One region of the Streptomyces clavifer genome, then DNA from elsewhere that is predicted to be linked to it. Evidence: riboswitches for the same ligand, from Rfam matches in the RefSeq annotation. Region 1 holds a riboswitch; each other region holds the start of a gene.
What was found. A riboswitch is a leader RNA that binds a small molecule or an ion and turns the genes downstream of it on or off. The one in region 1 is predicted to bind cobalamin.
Positions count from the first base shown of each region.

Region 1 (4,206 bases):
CAGAACAGCACGCCCCGGGTCTGTTCGGCGTCGGCGGCGGTCATCACGACGAACGAGGTGAGGGCGGAGAACAGCTGCATGGCCGCGACACCGGCCAGGACGACCCGGTCGGTCGATCCGCCGAGCGTGTGGCTGAGCAGCAGCACGAGGGCGAACGAGCACAGTGCCCCGACGAAGGCCCCGGTGGAGATCGATACCGCTCCGCCGCCGACGCCGAGGACGACGACCACGACCGCCCCGGTGGACGCCCCGGAGGAGACACCGAGGACGAACGGGTCGGCGAGCGGATTGCGCAGCAGGGACTGCATCACCGTGCCGCACACCGCGAGCCCGGCCCCGCACACCGCGGCGAGCAGGGTGCGGGGCATGCGCAGGTTCCAGATGATGCCGTCCCTGATCGGGCTCAGCCGGGCCTCACCGGGACCGAGGTGGGAGGCCACCGTGGCCCAGACGTCGGGGACGGAGATGCGTGCGGGCCCGATGGTGACGGCGACCGCGACGGACACGAGCAGCAGGGCGACCCCGCCGCCCCACAGGAGGCCGTCGCGCAGGACGCGCGCACCGGTGGCGGGCGCCGTCTCCCGGCTTGTGTCCACGGCCGTTCCGGTGACCGTCACCCCGCGAGCCCGAACGAGCGCAGCCCGGCGGCGACGCGCTCCACGCCCTCGACGGTGCGGATCGTCGGGTTCATCGCCTGGCCGCTGAGGAGGACGTAACGCTTGTGGCGGACCGCGTCCATGTTCTTGGTCGCGGGATTGGTCTCCAGGAACTCGATCTTCTTCTCGGCGCTCTCGGCGGTCTGCGACTTGCGGGTCAGGTCGCCGATGACGAGGACGTCGGGGTTGCGGTCGGCGACGGTCTCCCAGTTGATCTGGGGCCATTCCTCGTGGGTGTCGTCGAAGACGTTCTTCGCGCCGAGTTCCTCGGTGATGATGCCGGGTGCTCCGCAGCAGCCGGCGAGGTAGGGGGCCTCGGAGTTCGCGAACCAGTAGAGCAGGGTGGTGTCGGAGGCGTCGATGTCGGCGGTCGCCGTTTCGATCCGCTCCCGGAGGCCGGCGACGAGGGCGTCGCCCCGCTCCGTCACGCCGAACACCTCGGCGAGGTCGTGGACTTCGTCGTACACGCTCTCCATGGTCAGGGGCTTCGTACGGGAGCCGTCGCTGCTGCCGGTGTTGTCCTTGGCCGTGCAGTCGGTGGGCGAGAGGTAGGTCGGCACGCCGAGTTCCTCGAACTGCTCGCGTGGCGCGACACCGCCCTTGCCGAGTGTCGATTCGAACGAGGCGCTGACGAAGTCGGGTTCCTTGTCGAGGACCTTCTCCGACGAGGGCTGGTTCTCCGCGATGCGGGGCACCGCGGCGTCGGCCTCCTCGAGGCCCTTCATCACCGGGTCGGTCCAGGTCGCGGTGCCCGCGAGCCGGTCGGCGAGGCCCAGGGAGAACAGGATCTCCGTCGATCCCTGGTTCAGGGAGACCGCGCGGTGCGGCGCGGCCTCGACCGTGACCGTGCGTCCGCAGTTCTCCAGCGTCACCGGGTATCCGGCGCCGCCTTTCTCGGCGGCGCCGGACGGGCTTCCGCCCTCGGCGCCGCAGGCGCCGAGCAGGACGATTCCCGCGGTGAGCATGACGGTTCGGCGTACGGCACCGGGTATGGAAGGCACGGATTCCCTCTGCGTGTCAGGGCTCTTGCGCGAAGCCCGTACGGAAGACCGCTCCCGGTGGGGAAGCGGGGTGCCAGCAGGTCTTCGGACTCGGGTTCGTCCGGACGGGACGCCTTCCCGGGGCACCCGAGGGTGTCCCAGTGGCTGTGGCCCCGCCCGTCCCCCTCACCGCTGCGCGTCAGCTCCGGATTCTCACCGGATTCCCTGACTCCACGTGGAGTGCGACTGGCGTCTGCAAGCTATCACGCAGCGGTACGGCGGCCCGGGGCCGTGGTCCGCCGGGGACGGAGCCGGCCGGTGCTCGCGGAAGGCGCGCGTACTCGCCGCACACCTCGGGTGCGACCGCGCGCACCGGCTGCCCGTCATGCCGTCAGCGCGTGCGGCGAACCGATTCGCCGTCGCCGGCACGGGGTGCCGTACGGCGGACGAGCAGGGACGTGGTGCCCCAGTACGCCAGCAGCAAGGCACGCAGGCCGAGGACCTCCGCGGTCTCGCGCACACCCCGGTGGCCCGGCCCCGCCTCGCCGGGTCGCCCGCGGACGGCCCGTGCGGCATTCACGCCGTGCCCGGCGACGCGAGGGCAGCCCCTGCGCGCCACGGCCCGTCGGGGTCGTCGTACGCGTCGGCGTAGCCGGGTCCGGCGATCGGCCAGTCGGCGAGCAGCTCGGCGGGCAGCGCGAAGGACTCGACGAGCAGGGGGGCGTGCGCGGCGACGGCCGCGATCAGTTCCTCGACGGCGTCGGGCAGCAGGGTGACCTGATCGGCGCTCAGCAGACCGGCTGCCAGCAGGTCGCCGCTGTTGCGGGCCACCCATTCGAGGGCGAACAGCCGCTCCAGCTCCGCCAGCCGCTCCCGGGCGGCGCCTTCGGGAAGCCCGGCACGCGCCTGCGCGAAGGCCTCGGCGGCCTGCCGGTAGGCATGGGCCTCGACTCCGCGCAACGCGGCCCCGGAGCCCGCGTTCCATCGTGCGAGCTCGTCGTCGTGGGACGCCGACAGCACCCGCTCCCTGGCGCGGCTGAACCAGATGTCCTCCACCGCCGCGGAAAGCCGGCCCAGGAAGTACGGATCGGCCAGGTCACCGGCGGTACCGACGGGCCGGGTGTCCCAGCGGTCGGGGTCGGCCGCGAAGAGCAGCTCCGCGGCGGCCTTGGTGTACAGGGCGATGTTGTCCCCCTCCGCGGTGATGGCGCCTTCCACGCCGGTGACCAGTTCGGCCATGCCGTTGTTCTCCAGCAGCGCCTGCGCCCCGCAGCGTTCACGGCACTGGACGATGACGTCGCGCGCCTGCCAGGTGATCCACGCCTTGGCGACGGCGACGAGCCTCTCCGCCGCCGGGCGGTCCTCCTCGGTGCAGACCTCCCACCGGTCCAGTGCCCTGCGGTGGAGCAGGGTCATGGCGAACACCGTCGCCAGGGCGGAGGCGAGCGGCCCGTGGTGGGTCCGGTGGGCGTTGACGGGCACCGTGCGGGTGCCCCGGGCACCGGAGATCATCCGGTGCCCGCCGTAGCGGACGGCGACCGCGAGCGTGGCTCGGGCGGAGCCGGCGGCGCAGGCGCTCATGGAGATCCGGCCGGGGATCACCCGGCCGATGGAGGTCAGGAAGCGGCGTCGGCGATCCGCCCGCGTACTGCTGAGGTCGCCCTGCCCGTCGTCCTGTGCGCCCAGCAACGCGTCCCGTTCCACGAACAGCTGGTCGAACGAGGTCAGGCAGTGGTCCACCGGGCTGCCCATCCTGGCGGGCAGGCGCCGGACGCGCACGCCCGGCAGGGCCCGCGCCTCGTCGGTGAGCGGGACGAGGAAGAGACGGATCCCGTGGTCCTCACCGTCGGCCAGCAGGCGCGCGGCGACCAGCCCGGACTTCGGGCCGCCCGTCGGGCTGGTGTTGGGCATGAACTTCTGCGCACCCGAGTTCGGGGTGTGCAGCACGAAGCCGTCACGTGCGCGGTCGTACGTCGCGGTCGTCTCCATGGACGCCGCGTCGTTGCCGTGCGCGACTTCCGTACAGAGGTAGGTGCCGATGCGGCGCATCGCCAGGTGGTCCGACAGATCGCGCCGGCCGACCGCGTCGTGGTCGAGGAGGCTGCCGAGGAAGAGGTTGTAGTGAATGCCCGCCACGGTGGTGAGCGTGGGATCCACCGGGCCGAGCCATTCGTGCAGGGCGGCGAGCGCGCGCGGGTCGGCGGCGAGCCGTGCCCCGCTGTCGAGGGAGCGGTTGAGAATCCGCAGCCGTTCGTAAGCGAGGGACAGGCGCTCCTCGGGGGTCACACCCGCAGGGCGGCGGAACGGTTCTGTGCTGATCAGCCGCTGCCAGAATCCGTGCTCGCGTCGGTGGCCGGCGCCGAGGAGGACGCCGGTCAGCTGATCGGTCGTGGACGAGGGGGCCGTATTGGTAAGGGTCGCGGTCATGCAGATCTAAACGACCGGGGCGTGGGCGAGGACACTAGCCGCTGAGGTGCAGATGTGCTGGTCAGACCTGTTGCGTGTTCTCCCCGGCCGAACGGAGCGCGCAGTCCCGTCCGATACCGGCGGCAACCGGCACCTGTGCGGGG
Region 1 covers NZ_CP107793.1:456,370-460,575, forward strand. The annotation lists gene OG927_RS01945 (FecCD family ABC transporter permease) at 1-596, opposite strand, end outside; gene OG927_RS01950 (ABC transporter substrate-binding protein) at 614-1,657, opposite strand; cobalamin riboswitch at 1,716-1,902, opposite strand; gene OG927_RS01955 (acyl-CoA dehydrogenase family protein) at 2,213-4,063, opposite strand.

Region 2 (4,206 bases), 1.2 Mb from region 1:
GTTCCTACAGCCACTGACGTCGAACGATTGCCTGGGTAAATGGAACACATCACGCTGCTGCTTGCGATTGTGGTCGTGACAGCTCTCGTGTTCGATTTCACGAACGGTTTCCACGACACCGCCAACGCGATGGCCACCACCATCTCGACCGGCGCTCTCAAGCCAAAGACAGCGGTGGCCATGTCCGCCGTTCTCAACCTCGTCGGCGCGTTCCTGTCGGTGGAGGTCGCCAAGACGATCTCCGGCGGGATCATCAATGAGAACGGCCTCAGAACCGAGGTCATCTTCGCGGCGCTCGTCGGCGCCATCCTGTGGAATCTCCTGACCTGGCTGGTGGGCCTGCCCTCCAGCTCGTCCCACGCACTCTTCGGCGGCCTCATCGGCGCCGCGGTGATGTCGGCCGGCTGGTCCTCGATCAACGGCGGCACCGTCGTCACCAAGGTGCTGCTGCCCGCGATCGCCGCCCCCCTCGTCGCCGGTCTGGCCGCTCTGCTGGCCACGAAGCTGACGTACCGCATCAACCGGAAGATCACCGACGAGGCGCAGCTGAAGTCGACCGCCAAGGGGTACCGGGCGGGCCAGATCGCCTCGGCCGGTCTCGTCTCCCTCGCCCACGGCACCAACGACGCGCAGAAGACGATGGGCATCATCACCCTGGCCCTGGTCACCGGCGGCGTCCTCGCCCCCGGTTCCAACCCGCCGGTCTGGGTCATCGCCTCCGCCGGTATCGCCATCGCGCTGGGCACGTACCTCGGCGGCTGGCGCATCATCCGCACCATGGGCAGCGGCCTCACCGACCTCAGGCCGCCGCAGGGCTTCGCCGCCCAGACCAGTGCGGCCACGGTCATCCTGGCCTCCTCGCACCTCGGCTTCTCCCTCTCCACCACCCAGTCCTGCTCCGGTGCGGTGATGGGTGCGGGCCTCGGGCGCAAGGGCGGCGTGGTCCGCTGGTCCACGGCCACCCGCATGTTCGTCGCGTGGGGTCTGACCCTGCCGGCCGCCGGTCTGATCGGCGCGGGCTCGGAGTTCCTCACCAAGCAGGGACCCTGGGGCGTCGGCGTGGTCGCCGTGCTCCTCGTGGCGGGCTCCGCCGCCATCTGGTTGCTGTCGCGCCGCAAGCCGGTTGACCACACCAACGTCAACGCGCCGGACGACGAGCCCGCGGGCGTCGTCACCACCGCCATGGCGGCCGTCAGCCCTCCGCCCATCGGCTCCGCCGTCCCGGACCTCAAGACCACCATCCCGGCCCCGGCCCCCACGGCCGGGACCCCGGGCGACCCGGCCCGACCGGCCACGGTGTAAGGACAGATCCGTATGAACATCGACTGGGCAGCTCTCGCCTCCGTCTTCGGCGTCAGCCTCGTGGTCACCATCGCACTGGTCGGCCTCTTCACCCTCGGCATCATCGGCCTCGCCAAGCAGGTGCCGACGGCGCAGGGCGGCGGTCCCTCCGTGCTTGCACGCTCCGGCGCATACGCCTGCTTCGGGCTCTGCGCGGCGGCGGTGGCGTACGGGATCTATCTGATCGTCGTCTGACGGCAGCCACGCACATCGGGCCGGACACACAGCCGTGTGTCCGGCCCGATGTGCGTCTGCGCACACTGAAGCCTCGCAGGTCAACGGCAGGTTGACGGGCGTTCGCGGTGCGTGGTGGACTGCCGGAGCCATTTACGGCGACAGGAGAGGAAGCCGGTGCGAATCCGGCGCGGTCCCGCCACTGTCACCGGGGAGCAGCCCCTCAGGAAGTCACGGTCCGCCACCGCGGACCGGAAGCCCGGGGGAACTGCGGATCCGGAAGCCAGGAGACTCTCGTCGCCGTCACGTCGAACCAGGGCGCGGACCCTGAGTGAGGACATCTGCCATGCCTGGCTGCCGTACGTCGGTCCCTGTGCCACCCGTGACGAAGGTCCCTCGAGGCGCGACGGCCGGCTGACCCGTGCGAGCCGACCGCATCTTCGCGTACGGCGCCGCCGCCGGTCTGATCGGTGACCTGCTGCTCGGCGATCCCCGGCGGGGGCATCCCGTCGCCGCCTTCGGGCGGGCCGCGGCAGGCGTCGAGAGCCGGCTGTGGCGCGATGACCGGGGCCGGGGCGCCCTGCACGCGCTGGTCTGCGCCGGAGGCGCCGCGGGCGCCGCCGCCCTGGCCGCCCACGCCGTACGGAACCGGCCCGCCGCCGCCGTGGCCCTGACGGCCGCCGCCACCTGGTCCGTCGTCGGCGGAACGTCCCTGGGCCGCGAGGCCCGTGCCATCGGCGGGGCACTCGCCGCCGGGGACATCGAGGTGGCCCGGGAGCGGCTGCCGCACCTGTGCGGCCGGGACCCGCACTCCCTGGACGGCCGGCAGATCGCCCGTGCGGTGGTGGAGTCCGTCGCCGAGAACACGTCCGACGCCGTCGTGGGGGCTCTGGTGTGGGGTGCGCTGGGCGGCGTGCCCGGCCTGGTCGGATTCCGGGCCGTCAACACCCTGGACGCCATGGTCGGCCACAGGTCACCGCGCCACCTGCGCTACGGCTGGGCTTCGGCCCGCCTCGACGACGCCGCGGGCTGGCCCGGCGCGCGCCTCACGGCCGTGCTCGCGGTGGCCGCCGGCGGGCGCCCGCGCGAGGCCCTGCGGGCCTGGCGGGCCGACGCGGGCAGACATCCGAGCCCCAACGCCGGACCGGTGGAGGCCTCGTTCGCGGGAGCGCTCGGCGTACGGCTCGGCGGGACCCTCGCATACGGCGGACGGGTCGAGCACCGGCCCGTGCTCAACGGGGCGGCCGGCAGGGACGTGCGCGTCACGGACATCGAACGCGCGGTGCGGCTGTCGCGCCGCGTGAGTGTGCTGGCCCTCGGCGTGTGTGTGGCCGGGCGGCTGGCCGTGGGACGAAGGGGCCGGGCATGAGCAGGGGACCGGGCGGCGGGCTGCTGGTCGCGGGGACGACCTCGGACGCGGGCAAGAGCGTCGTCACGGCGGGGATCTGCCGGTGGCTGGTGCGCCGGGGGGTGAAGGTCGCGCCCTTCAAGGCGCAGAACATGTCACTGAACTCCTTCGTCACCCGCGAGGGCGCCGAGATCGGCCGCGCCCAGGCGATGCAGGCACAGGCCGCCCGGGTGGAGCCGACCGCGCTGATGAATCCGGTGCTGCTCAAGCCCGGGGGCGACCGTTCCAGTCAGGTGGTCCTGATGGGCAGGCCGGTCGGCGAGATGAGCGCGCGCGGCTATCACGGGGGCCGGCAGGAAGCGCTGTTCGGCACGGTCGTGGACTGCCTGGAGCAGCTCCGGGACACCTACGACGCCGTGATCTGCGAGGGGGCGGGCAGTCCGGCCGAGATCAATCTGCGGCGCACGGACATCGTGAACATGGGCGTGGCGCGGGCCGCGCGCTTCCCGGTGCTGGTCGTCGGCGACATCGACCGGGGCGGTGTGTTCGCCTCCTTCTTCGGTACGACGGCCCTGCTGGCCGCCGAGGACCAGGCGCTGGTCGCGGGGTACCTCGTGAACAAGTTCCGGGGCGACGTGTCGCTGCTGGAGCCCGGTCTGGACATGCTGCACGGGCTCACGGGGCGTCGGACGTACGGGGTGCTGCCGTTCGCCCACGGCCTGGGCATCGACGAGGAGGACGGGCTGCGGGTGTCGATGCGGGGCGCCGTACGGGAGTCCGTCGTCGCCCCGCCGTACGGCCGGGACGTCCTGCGGGTCGCGGTGTGCGCCGTGCCGCTGATGTCGAACTTCACCGACGTGGACGCGCTGGCGGCCGAGCCGGGTGTGGTCGTGCGGTTCGTGGACCGGGCCGAGGAGCTGGTGGACGCCGACCTGGTCGTCGTGCCGGGTACCCGGGGCACGGTGAAGGCGCTTGCGTGGCTGCGCGAGCGGGGGCTGGCCGACGCCCTGCTGCGGCGGGCCGCCGAGGGGCGTCCGGTGCTGGGCATCTGCGGCGGTTTCCAGGTGCTGGGCGAGTCTGTCGAGGACGAGGTGGAGTCGCGCGCCGGTCTGGTCGACGGGCTCGGGCTGCTGCCGGTGCGGGTCCGCTTCGGCCGGGAGAAGGTGCTGGCCCGGCCGACGGGCCACGCCCTGGGGGAGCCGGTGGAGGGGTACGAGATCCATCACGGGGTCGCCGACGTGCGGGGCGGTGAGCCCTTCCTGGACGGGTGCCGGGTGGGCGCGGTGTGGGGGACGCACTGGCACGGGTCGCTGGAGAGCGACGCGTTCCGGCGGCGGTTCCTG
Region 2 covers NZ_CP107793.1:1,687,670-1,691,875, forward strand. The annotation lists gene OG927_RS07165 (inorganic phosphate transporter) at 40-1,302, shown strand; gene OG927_RS07170 (hypothetical protein) at 1,315-1,536, shown strand; cobalamin riboswitch at 1,683-1,809, shown strand; gene OG927_RS07175 (cobalamin biosynthesis protein) at 1,937-2,884, shown strand; gene OG927_RS07180 (cobyric acid synthase) at 2,881-4,206, shown strand, end outside.
Region 2: linked by a shared signal. The riboswitch ahead of OG927_RS07175 (cobalamin biosynthesis protein) and the one ahead of OG927_RS01950 (ABC transporter substrate-binding protein) in region 1 are both predicted to bind cobalamin.

Region 3 (4,206 bases), 4.5 Mb from region 1:
GCTTGCCGATCGTCGGCGTCTCCAGGAACAGGTTCAGGGACTGGCTCTGGTCGAGGAACGGCGTACGGGCCGCCGCCATGTCGATCAGCCCGCGCTGGGGGATCTCCCACGCCGTGCGGTACAGCGCCCGCACGTCCGCGGGGATCCAGGCGAAGCCCTGTACGGAGCCGCTGGCCTCGCGCAGTGCCTCACGGGTCCGCGCGTCCCACACGCCGAGCTTCTTCAGCTCGTCCACCAGGTAGGCGTTGACCTGGAGGAACTCACCGCTGAGCGTCTCGCGCTTGAAGAGGTTGGAGACCTGGGGCTCGATGCACTCGTACACGCCGGCGATCGAGGCGATCGTCGCCGTGGGCGCGATGGCGAGCAGCAGGGAGTTGCGCATCCCGGTCCTGGCGACCCGGGCGCGCAGCGCGTCCCAGCGCTCCGGCCAGTTCAGCTCGGTGTCGTAGTGGTCGGGGTGCAGCACACCGCGGGCCGCGCGCGTCTCGGACCAGGCGGGGAGCGGGCCGGACCGCTCGGCGAGGTCGCAGGACGCCTCGTACGCGGCGAGCATGATCCGCTCGGAGATCTTCGTGGAGAGTGCGCGGGCCTCCGGCGAGTCGAAGGGCAGCCGCAGCTGGAAGAAGACGTCCTGCAGACCCATCGCGCCCAGGCCCACCGGGCGCCAGCGGGCGTTGGACCGGCCGGCCTGCTCGGTCGGGTAGAAGTTGATGTCCACCACCCGGTCGAGGAAGGTCACGGCGGTGCGCACGGTGGCGTCCAGCCGCTCCCAGTCCATCTCCCCGCCGGCGACGAACGCGCCGAGGTTGACGGACCCCAGGTTGCAGACGGCCGTCTCGCCGTCGTCGGTGACCTCGAGGATCTCGGTGCAGAGATTGGAGGAGTGCACGACCCGGCCCGGCTCCGCGGTCTGGTTCGCCGTACGGTTGGAGGCGTCCTTGAACGTCATCCAGCCCTGCCCCGTCTGGGCCAGCGTGCGCATCATCCGGCCGTACAGCTCACGCGCGGGCATCGTCTTGCGGGCCAGGCCGGCCGCCTCCGCCTCGCGGTAGGCGGTGTCGAACGCGTCGCCCCACAGGTCGACCAGCCCGGGCACGTCCGCAGGCGAGAACAGCGACCACTCGGTGTCCGCGTCGACGCGCCGCATGAACTCGTCCGGAATCCAGTGCGCGAGGTTCAGGTTGTGCGTGCGCCGCTGGTCCTCGCCCGTGTTGTCGCGCAGCTCCAGGAACTCCTCGATGTCCGCGTGCCAGGTCTCCAGGTAGACGGCGGCGGCGCCCTTGCGGCGGCCCCCCTGGTTGACCGCGGCGACCGAGGCGTCGAGCGTCTTCAGGAACGGCACGATGCCGTTCGAGTGCCCGTTGGTGCCCCGGATCAGTGAACCGCGCGCGCGGATGCGGGAGTACGAGAGACCGATGCCACCCGCGTGCTTGGAGAGGCGCGCCACCTGGTGGTAGCGGTCGTAGATCGAGTCGAGCTCGTCCATGGGCGAGTCCAGCAGGTAGCAGGAGGACATCTGCGGGTGCCGGGTGCCGGAGTTGAAGAGCGTGGGGGAGGAAGGGAGGTAGTCGAGCCGGCTCATCAGGCCGTACAGCGAGGCCACTTCGTCCAGGGCGTGCGCGGAGGTGTTCTCGGCGAGGCCGGCGGCGACCCGCAGCATGAAGTGCTGCGGGGTCTCGATGACCTGGCGGGTGAGCGGATGGCGCAGCAGATAGCGGCTGTGCAGCGTCCGCAGGCCGAAGTATCCGAAGCGGTCGTCGGCACGGTCGGCGAGCGCCTGCTCGACCAGCACGTCGAGGGCCGCCGCGTGCAGCGTGACGAACTCGGCCGTGCGGTCGGCAATCAGACCCTCACGGTGACCGGTGGCGACCGAGGCGGAGAAGGAGACCGCGCCCTGGCCGGCCGCCTCGTCCGCGATCGAGCGGGTGAGGAGCCGGGCGGCGAGCCGGGAGTAGGCGGGGTCCTCGGAGATCAGCCCCGCGGCTGCCTCGGTGGCCAGCGTGCGCAGCTCCGCCTCGTCCGACCGGGCGCTGCGGCCGCGCAGCGCGGCGGCGGCGACCCGTCCGGGGTCGGTGTCGGGCAGATCGACGGTGAGGTCGGTCAGGGTCCGCAGCAGTGCGGTCCCGGGCCCGTCGGGCGTGGACTCGGCTGAATCGATCGCTGAAACCGGATCGGCTGGCGCGATGGTCACTGGGGCTATCCCTCGCTCGGCTCGGGGCCGGCGGGAGCGGGGGAGCCGGGCAGGACGGTGCCCGGGTGGGGGCAGCCCTGTGTACGGCGTCCACCGGCCCTCCGCGAGGCCCGGACGTGTGGCTTCCGGCTCGGTCGAGCCGGAAGCGCTGTCGGCAGGTCTTCGGACTCCCGGGTGCACAGAAGCACACCGATCACACCGTTGCGGGACAGTTCCGGATTCGCACCGGATTCCCCTGCGGCGACAGCGAGCACGAGCATACATGTGGGGGCCGTCCCGGGAGACAGCCCCCACATGTTGTGTCGCGCTTCGTCGGGGGTCGGGTGAAACGTCCGGAGCGGGATGTCGGCAATGGGCTTCCGTACCCGTTCCGGAGCCGGTGCGAGGCACGGAAAGAGGGGCCGGCGGCCGGCGTGCAAGGGGTGCGGCGCGCGCGGAACCGGCCCGGAGGCCCGGCGCGCGGGAAGTGCCCGGGCGGGTGTCCGCGGGGGTGGGGCCGCCGTCGACGGGCGCGGCGGGGGGTGCTCAGGACGACCGGGAACGCAGCGGGCCGCCGCCCCTGGGGAGGACGCGGCGGCCCGGACCGGAAGCCTGTGCCGGGGCGGGGTCAGTGGCCGCCCGGGGCGCCCACCGTGGCCGGCGGGAGCTTCTCCTGGACGCCGGGGTCGCCCACGTCCGCCGTGTAGTCGGACGGAGACGTCTCGTCGATGCCTGCCGGTGCCTTCAGCGCGTTGAGGACGAACGTCAGGACGACGACCACGACGACGTTGAGCACGAACGCGGTGAGACCGATGTAGCCGATCTCGCCGATACCGGGGATCTCCTTCGACGATCCGCCGAAGTGCTTCTGGGTGGGGCTCGCGACGCCGTACGCGGCCACGGTGCCGTACAGCATGCCGACCGCCCAGCCCGCGATCAGGGCCCAGCGGTGGAACCAGCGGGTGAACAGGCCGCCGACCAGGGCCGGCATCGTCTGGAGGATCCAGATCCCGCCGAGCAGCTGGAAGTTGATCGCGACCGTCTTGTCCATGGTGAGGACGAAGGCGAGCGCTCCGACCTTGACGAAGAGCGAGACCAGCTTGGAGACCTTGGTCTCCTGGGCGGGTGTGGCGTCGGGTTTGATGAAGTCCTTGTAAATGTTACGGGTGAAGAGGTTTGCCGCCGCGATCGACATGATCGCCGCAGGCACCAGTGCGCCGATTCCGATGGCGGCGAATGCCACACCGGCGAACCAGGCGGGGAACATGTTCTCGAACAGCTGCGGAATGGCCAACTGGCCGTTGTCCACCTTCACCCCGGCCGCGATCGCCATGAATCCGAGCAGGGCCAGCAGGCCCAGCATCAGCGAATAGAGCGGCAGGATCGTGGTGTTGCGCCGGATCACCTCACGGCTGCGGCTGGAGAGCGTCGCCGTGATGGAGTGCGGGTACATGAAGAGCGCGAGCGCCGAACCCAGCGCCAGGGTGGCATATCCCCACTGGCCCATCTCGCCCGGGACGAGACCCGATACGGGCTTTCCCGCAGCCTCGTTCTTGGCCGAGAACGCCTCACCGGCCTTGGCGAAGATGTCGTCGAAGCCGCCGAGCTTGATCGGGATGTAGATGATCGCCACCGCGATGACCAGATAGATCAGGCCATCCTTGACGAACGCGATCAGCGCGGGCGCGCGGAGCCCCGACGAGTAGGTGTACGCGGCGAGCACGGCGAACGCGATCAGCAGCGGCAGGTCCTTGATGAACCAGTGCGTGGTCTCGCCGCCGCCGACGCCCATCACGTCCAGCACGGCCTGGATGCCGACCAGCTGGAGCGCGATGTAGGGCATCGTGGCGAGGATGCCGGTGACGGCGACCGCCAGCGAGAGCCCCTTCGAGCCGAAGCGGCCGCGGACGAAGTCCGAGGTGGTGACGTACCCGTGCTTGTGCGAGACGGACCACAGGCGGGGGAGGAAGGTGAAGATCAGCGGGTAGACGAGAATCGTGTAGGGGACGGCGAAGAAGCCGGCCGCGCCCGCCGCG
Region 3 covers NZ_CP107793.1:4,988,801-4,993,006, forward strand. The annotation lists gene OG927_RS21985 (ribonucleoside-diphosphate reductase subunit alpha) at 1-2,191, opposite strand, end outside; cobalamin riboswitch at 2,328-2,451, opposite strand; gene mctP (monocarboxylate uptake permease MctP) at 2,799-4,206, opposite strand, start outside.
Region 3: linked by a shared signal. The riboswitch ahead of OG927_RS21985 (ribonucleoside-diphosphate reductase subunit alpha) and the one ahead of OG927_RS01950 (ABC transporter substrate-binding protein) in region 1 are both predicted to bind cobalamin.

Region 4 (4,206 bases), 700 kb from region 1:
TCGTGCAGCGCGACCAGGACGGTGGCCGGCAGCCGCCTGAGCACACCCAGGACCTCCAACTGGTGCCTGATGTCCAGGTGGTTGGTCGGCTCGTCGAGCACCAGTAGGCCGGGCTGCTGCGCCAGGGCGCGGGCGATGAGCACGCGCTGGCGCTCACCTCCGGAGAGCCGGTCGAAGGAACGCGTCGTCAGCTGGGTGGCGTCCACCGACGCGAGAGCCGTGTCGATGATGCGCGCGTCCTCCGCGGTGTCGCCGTCGAACAGCCGCTTGTGGGGGGTACGCCCCATGGCGACGACCTCCCGCACGGTCAGGTCGAAGTCGGCGCCCGGCTCCTGCACCACGGAGGCCAGCGTGCGGGCCAGCCGGCGCACGGGCAGGGACCAGGCGTCGGCCCCGTCCACCCGTACCCGGCCGGAATCGGGACGCAGGACGCGGTAGACGGCGCGCAGGAGGCTGGACTTGCCGCTGCCGTTGGGGCCGACCAGGCCGACCACCTCACCGGGGCGCGCGGTCAGGGACACCCCGCGCACCAGCCGGTACGCGCCGGCGGTCAGCGTGACGTTCTCGACGGCGAGTTCGGCCGCGGTCATCCCACTCCTCGGTCGGTGTTCCGTCGGGCGTCCCGGCGCAGCAGCCACAGGAAGAAGGGCCCGCCGCACAGCGCGGTGAGGACGCCGACGGGGATCTCCATCGGGGCGGCGACCGTGCGCGCCGCGATGTCGGCCCAGACGAGGAACACCGCCCCGGCCAGTGCCGCCGTCGGCAGCACCCTGCGGTGGTCACCGCCCACGAAGAGCCGCACGATGTGCGGAAGCATGAGTCCGACGAAGCCGATGGGGCCGGCCGCCGCCACCAGGACGCCGGTGACGAGGGACAGCACGACGAACATCCGGACCCGGAAGCGGGCCACGTCCAGCCCCATCGTCGTGGCCGCCTCCTCGCCCGTCAGCAGCAGGTTCAGCGACCGGGCCCGCACCAGCAGGACGCCGATGCCCAGCAGCAGCGCCGTACCGGGCAGCCACAGCGTGGACCACTGCACGCCGCCCAGTCCGCCCAGGGTCCAGGCGAGCACCGTCCGTGCCTCGTTGCCCCGCCCGGCGGTCAGGAGCAGCAGGTCCGTCACGGCTGTGAGCACCGCCGCCACCGCCACTCCCGACAGCACCAGCCGGACCGAGGTGATACGCCCTCCGGCGCGGGCCGTCGAGTACACGAGCAGCAGGGTGAGCAGGGCGCCCACGAACGCCGCAGCCGACAGCGGCACCGGCCCGGCCAGGCTCACACCGAACACGATCACGGCGACGGCGCCCAGCGAGGCTCCGGAGGAGACGCCCAGCAGATACGGCTCGGCGAGCGGGTTGCGCACCAGTGCCTGCATGGCGGTGCCCACCACCGCGAGACCGGCGCCCGTCACCGCGCCGAGCAGCACCCGGGGCGCCCGCACGTCGAGGACGATCGTCTCGCGCGCCCGGGACCAGGTCGGTTCGGCCAGTTCACCGCCGAACGCGTGCGTCACGATGCCCCAGACCTCGCCCGGCGGCACGTGCACCGAACCGATGGCCAGGCCCGCGGTCAGGGAGACCACGAGCAGCAGGCCGAGGCAGATCAGCGTGGGCGCGAAGGCCCGTGAGCGCAGACGCTCCCGGCGGCCCGTACGAACGGCGGGCGCAGCCCCGGCCTCGGCCGGCACCGTCACCGGAAGGACTCGGGATGCAGCCCGCGGGCCAGGTCCTCGACCGCGTGCGGCGGGCGGATGCCGACCAGCGTCGCGGTCAGCGGAAGCACCACGAACCGCTTGTTCCGTACGGCGGGGACGTCGGCGAGGGCGGGCTGCGAGAGCAGGAACCTCTTCTTCTCCGCCACGCTGCCCGCACCCGCGTAGTCGTAGATCGCGATGACCTCGGGCTCGCGGGCGACCACCTGTTCCCAGGAGACGTCCCCGAAGACGTCGTCGAGGTCCGCGAAGACGTTCCGGCCTCCGGCCAGCGCGATGATCTCGGTGCCCAGGCCCTTGCCGCCCGCCGTGAACGCCGACTTGTCGCCGCTGTCGTACACGAAGACGGACACCGGGGAGACGCCCTCCACCGTCCGGCTGGTCCCGTCGACGCGTTCCCGCAGATCGGCCACGAGCTTCTCGGCCCGGTCCCGCACACCGAAGATGCTGCCGACGGTCAGGATCTCGTCGTAGGCGTCCTTCATCGACACCCTCTTCTTCCCGCAGTACTCGCGGTTGAGGTAGGTGTCGATGCCCGCATCGGCGAACGCCTTGCGGGACCGGCCCTCGTTCTCGGCGAACGCGCTGCCGTAGCCGCCGTAGACGAAGTCGGGCTCGGCGTTCAGGAGCGTCTCGAAGGACGGCTCCTTCTCCGCCAGTTCGGGAACCGCCTCGAAGTCCTTCCGGAGTTCGGGCAGGACCGCGGAGTCCGGGAAGGCGGTCCCCACCATCCGGTCACGGAGCCCGAGGGCCAGCATCAGCTCCGCCGGGTGCTGGTGAACGGTGACCACCCGGGACGGCGGCCCGTCGTACGTGGTGCGGGTACCGCAGTTGTCGACGGTGACCGGGAAGCCCTTCGCGGACGACGCCGAAGCCCTCCGGTCCCGGGCGCCGTCGTCGGCCGTGCCGCAGCCGGCCAGCAGGGTCGCCGACAGTGCCCCGGCCAGCGCCGCGGCGCGCAGCGCACGGCGTCGCGGGCGGGAGGAGGGGGAGAACAGGGGACGGGGCATGCCGTCGTACACGTAGAGCCTCCTGGGGAGTCCGCGCTCCTCGGAATGGGCCCGCGACAGGCCAGTGTGCTGACTCCCGGATCGACGTTCCCCCGGCCTGACCGCGGCGGTGCGCGGCAGCCGTTCGAGGGGAACTCCCCGGTTACAGTGGCGGGACCGTGCCGGAATCGCACCGGCTTCCTGTCTCCCGTCGCGGTGATGACCAGGTGATAGTACGTCTCCCCGGCGAGGCGGAAACATGGCAGGCCCGAGACGTTCGCCACGCCCCCCTCATGGTGCCCGCGGTGAACCGTGGGGACGTACGCGCGACCTCCGGGGCACCGGCAGGCGGGCCTGCCGGTGCCCCGGGGAGGTGGCGTTCAGGCCGCCGTGGCAGCCTCGGGCACCGGACGCGGAGCGCCGCCCGTCCCGCCGTGGCCCGTCCCGGAGGGGCGAGCCGCTGGGGCCTCGGCCTCCCTCAGCAGTTCGACCAGCGCGGACCGGGCGCGGGCGACACGTGAACGCACGGTTCCGACGGGAGTGCCCGTGACCGCGGCGGCCTCCGCGTAGCGAAGCCCCAGGAGCTGGGTGAGGACGAACGCTTCGCGTCGCTCGGCGGGGACCGCCGCCAGGAGATCGGCCAGAGCGATGCCGTCGTCGAAGCCGGGCAGACCGCGCGGCTGCGACCGTTCGGCCGCCGACTGCCAGTCGTGGCGGTCTGCCAGTCTGGGCCTGGCGGCGGCATGCCGAAGGCTGTCCACGACGGTGCGCCGGGCGATGGAGAGCAGCCAGGTGCGTGCCGAGGAGCGCCCCTCGAACCGGTGAAGGCTTCCCAGCGCGCGCAGGAAGGTGTCCTGGGTGAGGTCGTCCGCCGCCTGGGGGTCGGGGCTCAGGAAGGCGACGTAGCGCCGTACGTCGTGGTGCAGGGCGCGTATGAAGCGGTCCACGGCCTCCGCGTCCCCGGAACGTGCGGCCAGGGCCAGGCACGTGACCCGTTCGTCGGCGCCGTGCGGGTCCCGCGGCGTTCTCTTCCCGGTGGCCGGGGGTGGGGGCAGGGCAGGGGTCATCGCCTGATGTCCTTCCGGGATTCCGGTGGTCCGGGAATCCGGGATCGTCCCGCACGTGGGCGGGGCCGGTGCTGTGGACGACGCGGCCGGAGGCGGCCGCGCCGTGCCCGGGGCGCGCCGGGGTCGGTCCCGGGCGCCGGTCGGGGATCGGCTGTCAGATGACAGCGATCCGGGACGGCGGACCCCGGGTGCCGACGATGTGGACGAGCAGCAACTGGCGCAGCGGATGAGCCCGGTGGGAACGCCGGGCACGGACGCGCGGCCGGTCGGCTGGCACGGGCAGATGGAGAACGAGCCGGAACGGAGCGACCAGCCATCCCGCGCAGGCGCGCAGCAGACGGAAGACGGCCCGCTCCCCGCACGCCAGCCAGAGGCCGCACAACAGGGCGGCCAGCAGGTGGGCGGCGAGCATCCCGGTGGGGGACAGGCCGGCCATGTC
Region 4 covers NZ_CP107793.1:1,156,691-1,160,896, reverse strand. The annotation lists gene OG927_RS04715 (ABC transporter ATP-binding protein) at 1-590, opposite strand, end outside; gene OG927_RS04710 (iron chelate uptake ABC transporter family permease subunit) at 587-1,687, opposite strand; gene OG927_RS04705 (ABC transporter substrate-binding protein) at 1,690-2,733, opposite strand; cobalamin riboswitch at 2,764-2,943, opposite strand; gene OG927_RS04700 (sigma-70 family RNA polymerase sigma factor) at 3,081-3,767, opposite strand; gene OG927_RS04695 (hypothetical protein) at 3,922-4,206, opposite strand, start outside.
Region 4: linked by a shared signal. The riboswitch ahead of OG927_RS04705 (ABC transporter substrate-binding protein) and the one ahead of OG927_RS01950 (ABC transporter substrate-binding protein) in region 1 are both predicted to bind cobalamin.